Regions from separate parts of the Microbispora sp. H10885 genome, predicted to be linked through region 1. Evidence: predicted binding sites of a transcription regulator. Region 1 holds the regulator's gene; the other holds the start of a gene.
The links. Region 1 encodes LexA, which represses DNA repair genes until DNA is damaged. Its sites were predicted from a motif close to TCGAACANNTGTTCGA; they were not measured.
Positions count from the first base shown of each region.

Region 2: a site for LexA is predicted at 2,438-2,453, ahead of HHX37_RS14500 (DUF6504 family protein). Genes of this name have one in related genera too.

Region 1 is NZ_JABBWY010000013.1:93,411-100,422, reverse strand. Features, by position in the region: gene HHX37_RS30510 (vitamin B12-dependent ribonucleotide reductase) at 1-2,361, opposite strand, end outside; gene nrdR (transcriptional regulator NrdR) at 2,472-2,930, opposite strand; gene lexA (transcriptional repressor LexA) at 3,361-4,074, shown strand; gene HHX37_RS30495 (MalY/PatB family protein) at 4,173-5,270, shown strand; gene HHX37_RS37300 (cellulase family glycosylhydrolase) at 5,280-6,926, opposite strand.
Region 2 is NZ_JABBWY010000005.1:84,788-91,799, forward strand. Features, by position in the region: gene HHX37_RS14495 (DNA polymerase III subunit alpha) at 1-2,082, opposite strand, end outside; gene HHX37_RS14500 (DUF6504 family protein) at 2,097-2,363, opposite strand; gene HHX37_RS14505 (hypothetical protein) at 2,553-3,767, opposite strand; gene HHX37_RS14510 (alpha/beta fold hydrolase) at 3,882-4,802, shown strand; gene HHX37_RS14515 (TetR/AcrR family transcriptional regulator) at 4,812-5,432, shown strand; gene HHX37_RS14520 (DUF6461 domain-containing protein) at 5,513-6,055, shown strand; gene HHX37_RS14525 (GNAT family N-acetyltransferase) at 6,244-6,693, opposite strand; gene HHX37_RS14530 (TetR/AcrR family transcriptional regulator) at 6,700-7,012, opposite strand, start outside.

The sequences.
Region 1 (7,012 bases):
GACCCCCGCGAGCGTGCTGCCCTGCTTGGACATCTTGAGGAAGACCTCGCCCAGGCCGTCGTCAGGGTAGGACGAGGCGGTCATGTAGCCCTTGGCCCCGCCCACGGTGAAGCGGGTGGTGGTGCTGGGCCGCTGGTTCGGCATCCGCCGCCGGGTCGGCCGCGCGACCTCCACGACCTGGACGACCGGCTCCTTCGTCTCCGGAGCCGCTTCCTCGGAGGCGTCCTCGGAGGTCTTCTTCGCGATCGACAGCGGCTGGCCGACCTTGCAGTTGTCGCGGTAGACGGCCAGCGCCTTGAGGCCGAGCCGCCAGCCCTCCAGGTAGACCTGCTCGATGTCGTCGACCGTGGCCGCCTCGGGCAGGTTCACGGTCTTGGAGATCGCGCCGGACAGGAACGGCTGGACCGCCGCCATCATCCGGACGTGGCCCATCGGGGCGATGGCCCGCTCCCCCATCGCGCAGTCGAACACCTCGTAGTGCTCCGGCCGCAGGCCGGGGGCGTCCACGACGTGACCGTGCTCGGCGATGTACTCGACGATCGCCTCGACCTGCTCCTCCAGGTAGCCGAGCCGGCGCAGCGCGCGCGGGATCGTCTGGTTGACGATCTGCATGGAGCCGCCGCCGACGAGCTTCTTGAACTTGACCAGCGCCAGGTCGGGCTCGATGCCGGTGGTGTCGCAGTCCATCATGAGCCCGATGGTTCCCGTGGGCGCCAGCAGCGAGGCCTGCGCGTTCCGGTATCCGTTCTTCTCACCGGTGCGAAGGCATTCCTGCCACTGCCGGGTGGCCTCGGCGTGCAGGCCCTTGTCCATGTCGTCGAGGGTGCGCAGGTTGTCGTTGGCCGCGGCGTGCTTGCGCATGACCCGCTTGTGCGGCTCCGCGTTGCGCTGGTAGCCGTCGTACGGGCCGACGATCCCGGCGAGCTCGGCCGAGCGGCGGTAGGAGACGGCGGTCATCAGCGAGGTGATGCCCGCGGCGATCGCCCGGCCCCCGTCGGAGTCGTACGCGTGGCCGGTCGCCATCAGCAGCGCGCCCAGGTTGGCGTAGCCGATGCCGAGCTGCCGGTACGCCCGGGTGGTCTCGGCGATCTTCCGCGTCGGGAAGTCGGCGAAGGTGATGGAGATGTCCATCGCCGTGATGATCAGCTCGGTGATCTTCACGAAGTTCGCGACGTCGAAGCTGTCGTCGTCGCGCAGGAACTTCAGCAGGTTGATCGAGGCGAGGTTGCACGAGGAGTTGTCCAGGTGGACGTACTCCGAGCACGGGTTGCTCGCCGTGATGCGCCCGGTCTCCGGGCAGGTGTGCCAGTCGTTGATCGTGTCGTCGTACTGCACGCCCGGGTCGGCGCACTCCCAGGCGGCCTGCGCCATCTTGCGGAACAGCGACCGGGACTCCACCTCCTCGATGACCTCGCCCGTCAGCCGGGCCCGCAGGCCGAAGTTCGACCCGGCCTCCACGGCGCGCATGAACTCGTCCGAGACGCGGACCGAGTTGTTGGCGTTCTGGTACTGGACGGACACGATGTCCTTGCCGCCGAGGTCCATGTCGAACCCGGCGTCGCGCAGCGCGCGGACCTTGTCCTCTTCGCGCGCCTTGGTCTCGATGAACTCCTCGATGTCGGGGTGGTCCACGTCGAGGACGACCATCTTCGCCGCCCTGCGGGTGGCGCCGCCCGACTTGATGGTCCCGGCGGACGCGTCGGCGCCGCGCATGAAGGACACCGGGCCGCTGGCCGTGCCGCCGCTGGACAGCAGCTCCTTGGACGAGCGGATCCGGGAGAGGTTGACCCCCGAGCCCGAGCCGCCCTTGAAGATCACGCCCTCTTCCTTGTACCAGTCGAGGATCGACTCCATCGTGTCGTCCACGGCGAGGATGAAACACGCGCTCACCTGCTGGGGGGAGCGGGTGCCGACGTTGAACCAGACCGGGGAGTTGAAGCTGAAGACCTGGTGGATCAGGGCGTGCTTGAGCTCGTGGTCGAAGATCTCCGCGTCCTCGTCGGAGGCGAAGTAGCCGTTCTCGACGCCGGTCCTGGTGTAGACGCCCACCACCCGGTCGACGAGCTGCCGCAGGCTCGACTCGCGCTGCGGGGTGCCCACCGCGCCCCGGAAGTACTTGGTGGTCACGATGTTGGCCGCGTTGACCGACCAGGAGGCGGGGAACTCCACGCCGTGCTGCTCGAAGTTGACCGAGCCGTCGCGCCAGTTGGTCATCACGACGTCGCGCCGCTCCCAGCGGACCTCGTCGTACGGGTGGACGCCCGGCGTGGTGAAGATGCGCTTCATCTTCAGGCCCTTGCGCGGACGCTTCGCTCCCCGGCCTCCCGCACCCGCCGCTGTGCCGCTCACGGTCTCCGTCATGACTTCCCCCTCCCGGGGCCCGATGGAGCCCCTCTTTCCGACCACGCTCGTTACACCCTCATCGTCGCGCCGCACGGCTCGCTCCTCGCCCCGCCCGCCGGCGCCGGCGGCTACTCCCCGCCGCCGTGGGCCGCCCTGAGCCGCTCGATCTCCGCTTCGAAGTCCGCCAGCGTCTCGAAGCTCCGGTAGACCGACGCGAACCGCAGGTACGCCACCTCGTCCAGGTCGCGGAGCGGGCCGAGGATGGCCAGCCCCACCTCGTGCGAGGCGATCTCCGCGGCGCCGGTGGCCCGGATGGTCTCCTCCACGCGCTGCCCGAGCTGGGCGAGGGAGTCCTCGCCGACCGGGCGTCCCTGACAGGCGCGCCGTACGCCCGCGACGACCTTCTCCCGGGAGAACGGCTCGGTGACGCCGCTGCGTTTGCTCACCATCAGCAGGACGGTCTCCTGCGTGGTGAACCTGCGCCCGCATTCGGGGCAGGTGCGGCGGCGGCGGATGGCCGCGCCGTCCTCGGCTGCGCGGCTGTCCACGACCCGTGTGTCCGGGTGGCGACAGAACGGACAGTGCACTTCATCGCCTCCCTGAACGCCCATCCCGAACACAAGGTGTAGTGAACTTACACCGCTGTGACTACTAGATGTTGGGGTCCAACGGTAGAAGTGCCCGTCCTTGAACGCAAGTCGAACCGGGCGTGGCGGGGGAAGTTCCTGCTCGGCGGGCGTGTCGCCCCATCCGTCCCACCCGCCTCCCCTGCCCCGGGCACGAAGGAATAGGCCGTGCGGCTTTTTCGGGTCCCGATTTCCCCATTCCTTCTGAGCTGGGCGTACGACCGGCCGAGAAGATCGGGTAAATCGAACACGGGATCGATCGAACTCCCGTACGATGAGGAGAACGGCGAGATCGGCGATTTCGCTGGATATCGAACAATTGTTTGACGCTGATCTTGAATCGCGCTACGGTCGCTCTGTGCGACATGAGGAACACGGATTGAGAGGTGGCATCGTGAGTGACCGAAGTGAGCAGGCGAATGGCGTCGGCGACCTCGCGGTTCGTCGGCGTGACTCGCTTGGCCTCACCCCCAGGCAGCGGAAGATCCTCGAGGTGATCCGCGACTCGGTCCAGCAGCGCGGCTATCCGCCGTCCATGCGGGAGATCGGGGAGGCTGTCCAGCTGACCAGCACCTCCAGCGTGTCGCACCAGCTCACGGCGCTCCAGCGTAAGGGCTACCTCCGCCGGGACCCGCACCGCCCCCGGGCGCTGGAGGTCAGGCTCCCCGGTGAGCCGGTCCTGTGGGTGGACCCGGACGCCGCCGAGGAGGAGAGCGGCTTCAACCGGCCCACCGCGGCGTACGTGCCGCTGGTCGGCCGCATCGCCGCCGGTGGCCCCATCCTCGCCGAGCAGAGCATCGAGGACGTGTTCGCGCTCCCCAAGCAGCTTGTCGGCGAGGGCACGCTGTTCCTGCTCCAGGTCTCCGGCGACTCGATGATCGAGGCCGCCATCGCGGACGGCGACTGGGTCGTGGTGCGGCAGCAGCCGGTGGCCGACAACGGCGACATCGTCGCGGCGATGATCGACGGCGAGGCCACCGTGAAGACGTTCAAGCGCAAGGACGGGCACGTGTGGCTGGTGCCGCACAACCCGAACTACGAGCCGATCCCCGGTGACGAGGCCACCGTGCTCGGCAAGGTCACGGCCGTCCTGCGCAAGCTGTAGTCACGCGGCTGTAGTCACGCCCGTACCGGCGTCCCGCCGCGGGACGCCGGTATGGCTGCTTCCCGGATGACCGATATCCGGCGATTAGGGTGAGTCCCGTGAAACTCGACTCGCTCTCCCTGGAGGCCGCCCGCGCCCGTGACGGGATCAAGTGGGCCCTGGCCGCGCCCGATGTCATCCCCGCCTGGGTCGCCGACATGGACTTCCCGGTGCCCGACGCGGTCCGGGAGGCCGTCGCGCGACGCGCGGCCACGGATCTCGGCTATCCCGAGTGGCTGGACCAGCCGGCCGCCGGGCCGCTGGCGGAGGCGTTCGCCGAGCGGATGGAGGCGAGGTACGGCTGGCGCGCCGATCCCGGGCACGTGCGGTCCTACACCGACCTCAACCAGGCCCTCCAGGTGCTGCTGCACCTCATGACCGAGCCCGGCGACGCGGTGGCGCTGCACGTCCCGGCCTACGACCCCTTCCTCGTCACCATCACGGGGATGGGCCGCCGCCTGGTGCCGATGCCGCTTACGGCCGAGGGCCGGTTCGAGGTCCCCGATGAGCCCGTACGGGTGCTCCTGCTGGTGAACCCGCAGAACCCGTCGGGCCGGTCGTTCACCCGGGAGGAGCTGGAGGCGGTCGCCACGTACGCCGACCGGTACGGCACGCTGGTGATCGCCGACGAGATCCACGCCGACCTGACGTACGCCCCGGCCCGGCACATCCCGTTCGCCACGATCCTCCCGGAGCGCACGGTCACGCTGACCTCCGCCAGCAAGGCGTTCAACATGGGCGGGCTGCACTGCTCGGTGGCCCATCTGGGCGCCAGGGACGTCAGGGACGCGATCGGCCGCCAGCCCGCCCACATCTACGGCGCGCCGAGCGTCCTCGGCGTGGAGGCCACGGTGGCCGCGTGGCGGCACGGCCACGCGTGGCTGGAGGAGGTGCTGGCGATCCTGGACCGCAACCGCCGGCTCGTCGCCGAGCGGCTCCCGTCCGGGGTGGGGTACCGCATGCCCGAGGCCACCTATCTCGCGTGGCTCGACTTCGGCATCCCCGACGCCGCCTCCTTCGTCGAGCGGGAGGCCCGGGTCAAGCTCAACCCGGGCCCCAACTACGGAGGCGGGGACACGTTCGCCCGCCTCAACTTCGCGACGTCGGCGCCGATCCTGGAGGAGATCCTGGCCAGGATCGCCGCCGCGCTGAAGTGATCCGCCCGCTCAGCTCGCCGCGCAGGTGACCTGCGACGGCACGCCGTTGGTGCCGGACCAGCTCGCGTTGAACCCGAACGCCGTGGACGCCCCGGCGCCGAGCGCGCCGTTGTAGGACATGTTCGTCACCGTGACGTTGGACCCGCTGGCGCTGAGCGAGCCGTTCCAGAGCTGGCTGATGGTCTGCCCGTTCGGGAAGGCCCACTTCACGGTCCAGCCGGAGATGGCGGAGCTGCCCGCCTTCACCGTGACCTCACCCTGGAAGCCGCCGCTGTACTGGTTGACGACCTTGTAGGTGGCGGTGCAGGACTTGCCCCCGTTCCCGCTGGGGGACGTGGACGGCGAGGCCGACGGGGACACCGACGGTGACGCCGAGGGAGAGGATGAGGGAGAGGTCGAGGGCGAGGAGGACGGGGACGCCGAAGGCGACTGCGGCCTGCCGCCCACCGGCGGGATCAGGTACGGCGAGATGATGCTCTGCTTGGCCTGGTCGACCGTCGCCCAGTCGTCCTTCAAAATGCCGCCCGTGTCACCCGAGTTGGGGTTCCACGACCAGTAGGTGAACGACATGCCGTTCACCCCGGTGCCCAGGTACTTCATGAGCTCCTGGAGCCAGATCTTGTCGGTGTTGCTGGCCAGCGTGGTGCCGAACTCGCCCACCATGATCGGCGCGATGTTCTGCTTGTACAGGTAGCCGAAGTACTTGTCCCAGATGGCCGGCATGTTCGCCGGGTACGTCGGGTCGTCGAACCACGGCTGGTGGTAGACCGACGTGGCGTACTCGTGCGGCGAGTAGACGAGCCGGTTCGCCACGTTCAGCCGGACGGGGAACTGCCCGGCCTTGGTGAGGTTGCCGCCCCACCAGCCGCAGTCCTCGTCGTTGCTGGTGTCGTTGTCCCAGATGTTGGACAGGCCGCCGCTCGGACAGCTCACGCCCTCGACGAAGATCAGCCAGTTGGGCTGCACGGACAGGATCGCGTTGCCCGCCCGCTCGGCCGCGAGCCGCCAGTCGCGCGCCTGGTCGCCGCAGCCCCAGCAGGAGCCGGTCGCGTTCGGGTTGGTGCCGTCGGCGTGCGGCTCGTTGTGCAGGTCGGCCCCGATGACCGTGGTGTTGCCGGCGTAGTGCTGGGCCAGCGACTTCCAGTCGGCGATCCAGGTCGACTCGGGGACGCCGGAGGTGTACCACAGCGCCGTCTGGCCCGCGCTGGTCGGCCGGTGCCGGTCGAGGATGATCCGCATGCCCTTCTGGCCCGCGTAGTCCACGACCTTGTCGAGGATCTGCAGCGGCGACAGGCCGATGAGATCGGGGTTGGATGCGGTGTTGACGCTCGTCGCCTGCGCGCCCGGCTTCAGCGCGTCGTCGGAGAACGGCACCCGGATCGTGTTGTAGCCCAGGTTCGCCATGAGGTCGAGCTGGCTCCTCCACGGGTTGCTGGCCCACAGCCCGTGGAAGGTCTTGTTGTCGGTCTCCATGCCGAACCAGTTGATGCCGGTCAGCCGGACGGTGGCGCCGGTGCTGTCGACGATCTTGTTCCCGCTGGTGTGCAGGTAGCCGGTGCCCGTGCCGGCCGCGTTCGCCGGTGAACCGGTGGCGACGAGCACGGTCGCCGCCATCGCGACGGCGGTCGCCAGCCCGCCGAGAATGCGTCTGTACAAGACGTGCCTCCCACGAGGGGCGCACGCCACCGGTGAGCCGTACGGTCAGGCGCGCACCCCAGACCACCGCCGGAGCGGTGGTGGTC
Region 2 (7,012 bases), on a different contig from region 1:
CGTGACCATGTCGGAGTTGACCGGTCCCGGGCGGAACAGCGAGATGTCCACGATCAGGTCGTGCATGGTGCGCGGCTCCAGCTTGGCGACCAGCTCGCGCTGCCCCGGCGACTCGATCTGGAAGCACCCGATCGTACGGCTGAGGCGGATCATGTCGTAGGTGTCGCGGTCGTCGCGGGGAACGGCCTCCAGGTCGATCCGCCGGCCCTCCACCCGCTCGACCTCCTGGAGGGCGTAGGCGAGCGCCGACTGCATGCGCACGCCGAGCACGTCGAGCTTGAGCAGGCCGGCGTCCTCGACGTCGTCCTTGTCGAACTGCGACATGGGGAACTCCAGCAGGCTGCGCTCGACCGGGGTGCGGTCGCGCAGCGTGGAGTTGCCGATCAGCACGCCGCAGGGGTGCAGCGCGATGTGCCGGGGCAGCCCGTCGAGCCGCTCGGCCAGCCGGAACACGGCCTGGAGCGACCGGTCGTTCAGCCCGCTGTCCCGCAACTCGGGCAGGTCGGACAGCGCGGCCCTGATCTGCCTGGCCCGCACCTGCGGGAACGCCTTGGCGATGACGTCGATCTCGTGCGGCGGCAGGCCCATGGCCGCCCCGACGTCCCTGATCGCGCTGCGGGCGCGGTAGGTCTCCATCATCGACACGCAGGCCACCCGGTCCTCGCCGTACCGGCCGAGGATCGCCCGGTAGCAGTCGAGGCGGCGGGCGGACTCCACGTCGAGGTCGATGTCGGGCAGGCCCGGACGGCCCTCGGACAGGAAGCGCTCCATCAGCAGGCCGTGTTCGAGCGGGTTCACCTCGCCGACGCCGATCAGGTAGTTGACCAGGCTGCCGGCCCCCGAACCGCGGATCGCGCACCGCACGCCCATCGCCCGGATCATGTCGGTGATGCCGACGACCGCGGTGAAGTATCCCGACAGCCGCTTCCGCTCGATGATCCCCAGCTCGGCCGCCAGGCGGTCGCGGGCCTCCGCCGAGCGGTCCAGGCCCCGCCGGGCCAGCCCCTCCTCGCACCGGCGGCGCAGCAGGGGGACCGGGTCCTCGCCGACCTCCGGCAGGTGCAGCCGGGGCCGTTCGGGTTCGAGCATGGGCACGATCTCGACGGGGTCGAGCACGCACCGCTCGGCCACCCGTCGCGTCTCGGCCAGCAGCCGCCCGGCCCGGCCGGGGTCGCCGCCGCAGATCCGCGCGGCCACCCGCGCCATCTCCGCGCCGTCCTTCAGGTACGCATGGGCCGTGGGGTCGTCGATGTGCCGCCCGTCGAGGGACACGAGCTTGCGCGCCGCGTCGAGCACGTTGCCGACCTGGTGATCGGCGGCGTCCAGGTAGCGGACCGCGTTGGTCAGCACGACCGGCACGCCCATCGAGTCGGCCAGCCCGATCATGCGGGCGGCGACGTTCGCGTCGCGGTAGCCGTACAGGTCGGAGACCTCGACGACCAGATCGGGGAGCACCGCGCGCCAGGCGGTCAGCAGGGCGCGGGCCTGGTCGTCGCGCCGTTCGGCCACCGCGCGGCCGAAGCCGGAGCGGGGCCCGAGCAGCACGGTCAGGCGCGGCCCGCCGTCCGGGCCGGTCGCGTGCTCGGCGATCATCCCCGGCGTGACGTACGGCTCGCCGCGCTCCCCCGCCCCGTGCGCGGTGGTGACGAGACGGCACAGCGAGGCCCAGCCGTCGGTGCGCGCGAGCACGACGACCCGCGCCGGCTCGCCCGGTGTCCTCCGTACGGCCCGCCGGCCCGGCGCCGGGAACAGCCCTTCACTTGGGAACGACCCTCCGCCCGGGAACGACCCTTCGGCCGCGAACGGGCCTTCGGCGGCGGGCGGGGCGGAGCCGCCCGCCGCCGGCGGGCCCGCGCCGAGAGCGAGGTCCACTCCGGCGATCGGGCGGACGCCCCGCTCGTGACACGCCCTGACGTGCTTGATCGCGCCGTAGAGGCCGTCTCGGTCGGTCAGCGCCAGCGTGTCCGTGCCCTGCTCGGCGGCCCGCCGGACGAGGGCGTCCGGGAACGCGGTGCCGTACCTCAGGGAGAAGGCCGACGCCACGTGCAGGTGAGCGAAGGGCCGCTCCTGGAGCGTTCCCATCGATCCCAGGCCCATCAGTCCCAGGCCCTCAGGAGGAGCCAGCCGTCGCTCGCGGTGTCGAAGCGCAGCTCATAGGTCCCCACCTCCCTGCCGGCCGCCGCCCCCACCCGCCAGAAGCGCCGCTCCCCGGGATCGGCGTCCGAGGTCTTCCACCATTCACGGGCGACCACCCAGTGATCCTGGATTTCGCGGACGGTGTAGAGCCGGTCACGCCAGACGAACTGCACAGGCTGCCCGTCCCGCACCCACACCTCGATCGGATCGCCGTAAAGTCTGCTCAAGACTCCTTCTCCCTGTGGCTTCGTGGCCACCCGGGGGAAGACGGGCGGATGATTCGGGCAGAATCGCCGCTACTTCGAACATACGTTCACAGAGGGCCGAGCGCAAGTCGACGCGGCGCCTTCGGCTGTCCGTTTCGGGAGGTGTTCGCCACACCCGCGTCTCACGCCCGAGCAGCGGTCACCGGCCGGTCATCCGGCCACCCAGATCCCGCTCCCCCGGTACGGCGGCTCCTCACGCTCGGTGCCGTCCGCCGCCACCGCCCAGACGCGGGCCGTCCCCGGCTCCCTGACGACGGACCCCACCCCGGTGTGCCCGAGCGGACCTGCCGGAAACGTCCCGTGCGTCCACTCGCCGCCCGACAGGTGACCGACCGCCGTGTTCCACTCGTTCTTCGCGTAGAACAGCCAGAACCCGCCCCGGCCGTCGGCCTCCAGCCGCAGGTGGGGGTCGAGCTCGGGCTCGGGGACCAGGCTGTAGCCCCACCGTCCGTTCTCCCGCCGGAGAAGAAGTGTGCGGCCGCAGAAGGTCACGTCCTCCTCCTCGGTGCCGCAGACCCACGCGACCCAGCCGACGGCCGCCACCCGGCCCGACTCGTCCACCGCGAGGTCCACGAGCTCGGAGAGCTGGTTCCGGTGCAGCGCGGGAACCGCGGGGAGCGGGACCGTGCTCCAGGACCAGCCGTTCCACCGGGCGACGGCCGCCCGGCCGCGGCTCGAACCGGCCACCCAGACCTCACCGCCGGGCAGGCCGTCCACGTCTTTCGCGACCAGCGGCGGCCGTGCCGTGCGCCAGGCCCTGCCGTCCCAGCGCCGCAGATCGGCTCGGGAGCCCCAGGGCCCCTCGGCTCCCCCGGCTCCGTCCAGGAAGTTGGCGTTCACGACCGCCCACACGTCGCCGGGAGCCGCCGCGTGCACCCGATCCGGTTTCCCACCCGGGCCGGGCGCCGTGGTCCACCTCCGCCCGTCCCAGCGCGCGGCGGTCGTCTCCCCGAACAGCCACACGTCGCGGTCGGAGGCGGCGGCCACGGCACGCGGCTCGGTCACCGGCGGAGCCGCGACCTCCCGCCACCGTCCGCCGTCTCCGCGCAGCAGCAGCGGCGCACTCGTCTCGGGCCCACAGGCGTGGGGCACCCGGGTGCCGGCCGCCCACACGGTCTTCTCCCGGGTGACGGCCAGGCCCATGAGGCGGTCGCGGTAGTCGTAGTACGCGCCCCGCCACTCTCCGGCCCGCCCGCCGTCTTCGCCCGGGCCGGACCGAGGCGTCGGCGAACCGGTCAGGCAGGGGGGCGACGGGCGCTCGGCGGGCGTGTCGCCCCGGGCGTCGGCCTCGTTCCAGGTCTCGAGATCGCGCGGCAGGGTCGACCCGCACGCCGCCAGCACCATCGCGGCCAGCGCCGCCGTCACGCACCTCATCCGCGTCCGCACACCCCATAGGACGCCCCCATCCGGCATCCGGTTCTGCCGAGTCCCGCGGCGTTAGGATACGACTGTATCCATTCAGAGGGGACGGGGCACGCCATGCGTACACCTGACCGGCCGTCGGCTTTCACCGGCGACTCCGCGCGTGACAGGTACCACGCCGCCTATGACCGGGTGCTCGGCGAGTTGTGGCCGGCGCCGGTGGACGCCGCCGACGTCGAGACCCGCGCCGGCCGTGTGCGGATCCTCCGGGCCGGGCCCACCACGGCAGATCCCGTGGTCCTCCTGGCCGGCGCCGGGGGAAACGCGCTGGCCTGGTACCGCTACATGGAGCCGCTGGCGCGCACGCGCCCGGTCCTCGCCGTCGATCCGCTCGGCGAGCCCGGCCGCTCGGTCCAGACGCGGCCGCTCACGACCGGAGCCGAGGTCGGCGGCTGGCTCACCGACGTCCTGGCCGCGACCGGTGCCGAGCGCGCGCATGTGGTGGGGTCCTCGTACGGCGGCTGGACCGCGATGGAACAGCAGCGTGGCGGGGGCGGCCGGGTGGCCGCGCTGACGCTGGTGGACCCGGGCGGCTTCGCGCCGTTGCCCAGGCGGTTCATCCGGTGGGCCCTTGCCGGAGCCGTCGCCTCCACGCTTCCTCGTACGTTGCGACACCGCATGGCCGGCGTGGTCGACAACGGGGTGCTGCGCGAGGATGGGCTGGTGGAGCTGATGCGGGCCGGCTGGTCCTTCCGCCGGCGTATGCCCGTCCCGCCCGCCTACACCGACGAGCAGATACGCGAGGTGTCCGTACCCGTGCAGGTGCTGCTGGGCGCCCGCAGCGCGCTGCTCGACGCGGAGGCGGTGGCCGCGCGGCTGACCGGCATCGCGCCGTCCTGGCGCGTGGAGATCGTGCCCGGTGCCGGACACGCGCTGCCCGTCGAGGCTCCGGACCTGGTCGTCGAGCGGATCCTCACCTTCCCCGGCCGAGCCCGGGCCGAGAGTTCACCACCGAAGCACAGCACGGACCGCGACTAGGAAACCGGCATGCCGAAACAGGTGGACCATGACGAGCGGCGGCGCCGGTTGACCGAGGCGCTGCTACGCATCGCCGGCACCCGCGGCCTGCAGGCCGTGTCGATGCGTGAGATCGCCGCCGAGGCCGGGGTCTCGCTACGCGTCGTCCAGTACTACTTCACGAACAAGCAGGCCCTGCTCGACTCCGGCCTCACCGAACTGGGCGCCCGCATGGACCGCCGGGTCCGGCAGCGGGCCGCCGTCGCCACGGGCGAGCTGTCCACTCGAGGTCTCTTCGCCGCCGTCCTCGGCGCGATCCTTCCCTCCGACGAGCAGAGCCGGCTGGACTCCCTGGCCTGGACCGCCTACTACACCGCCGCCCTCACCGACCCCGCGCTCGCCGCGGCCGGGCTCACGCTCCCCAACGCGCTGGAAGACTTCCTCACCACCCGGCTCACCACCGCGCAGCAGGCCGGGGAGATCACCTCCGACCGCGACCCGCGCACCGAGGTCGCCGCCCTTCTGGCGCTCGCCAACGGCCTGACCTCCAGCGTCCTCAGCCGGCAGCGCAGCCACGAGGCCGCCGCCGCGATCATCGACTACCACCTCGACCATCTCTTCGGCCCGGCGGCCGCCCCGCGGACGGCCTGAACCGCCCGGACCTCAGCTCCTCACCCGCACCGCGCAAGATCCATTAGAGTGCGGCGACCGGTCGGATCAAGGGAGGGAAGATGGGCGGTGCGACCGCAGCCGACTACGCCTGGTTGCGTGACCGATGGACCGACGGAGTCGGCACCACCACCTTGTGTATCAACTTCGTCGCCAGCCTCTCCCCCGATGAGGCCCTGCGACGGTTCGGCGTGACCCCTGACACGTCCGGCGAGTTCACCATCGCGGCGTACGAGGCCACGGGAGGCACCGTCCTCGCCGAAACCGGATGGGCAACCGGAAACGGCAGGCAGCACGACCCTTTGTCAGCGCGCACGAAGGCGGCCACCGTGCAGGTGGACATCAAGGATGCGGAGTTCACATTCGAGGTGAACAACAGGCTGATCACCACCTTCAGTCTTTTCAGTTACCGCTTCCGCGAGGGCGACGACCCCGACCGGTTCCTTGACGACGTGCGCGCACTCGATCTCTTCGATGCAAGCGGCGACCTCGTCCCAAGCGCCCTCGCCCTGGCTTCACGAGCCACCGGAGTCGGCCTTTCCAGGAATCAGTACGCCCGACCCAGCCTCACCGGCTCGACGGATCACTTGTACGGATTCTTCTGATAATTCATCGCGTCGCCTCCGGCGTGCGGCCCGCTCGGAATAGGAGGGCGCCAAGCGGCACTGGAAGCGCGGCTGGACCTTCGTTCCGATCGCGGTCTGCTTGCTCATGATGATCGCCTCACGACACGCCAAAGGCAGCATTGCCGACGTCGCCACCGTCCCATGCGTGCCACGGGTCGGATCAGGCTTTACCGTTCGCCGGTTCCTCTGGTCATGACGTACTTGCGCAGGTCCGGGTCGTGCGGATGGACTTCGTACGCGCCCGTGCGCTCGAATCCGAGCCGCCGGCACACCCGTTCGGCGGAATCGTTGCCGCAGACGACCCACAGCTCCACCTGGGAGCGCCCTGCCTCCCGGGCCCAGGCGACCACTTCCAGTGCGAGGCGCTCGGCGATCCGGCCGCCTCTGGCCTCGGGACGCACCCACATGCCGAAGAGTTCCACGGCCCCGGTCCGTTCTGTCGGGGTACGTCCCGCGGCGACACCGACCGGCACGCCGGCGTCGAACGCGGCCACCTTGACACCGTCCTCGGTCCACGTGCGCCACCGCGCCTCGTCGTAAACCCGTTCCTCTGCCAGATCCCCGTGGAAGACACCGGGCGCGTCGGCCCCCTGCTCCTCCTCGGATGATCTGGACAGGGCTGATCATGCGCGGGTGCGGAGACCTTCGAGGAGGAAGGTGAGGTAGCGGCGGGCCGTCGCCGCGCGGTCCTCGGTGCCGGTGGCCGGGTGGACGGTCGCCGCGAAGGCCACCCCGCACATCAGCGGCAGCACGTCGGCCTGGGTCACGCCCGGGTCGATCACGCCGGCCGCGTGTGCCCTTTCGAGAAGCCTCCCGAACAGTACGGCGAGCCGTTCCTTCAGGTCGCCGACATGCGGGAGGACGTTCACCGGCGCGGCGAACACCGGGGAGATCGACGCGTCGGTGATCTGGGCGTCGGCGGCCGCGAACAGGAAG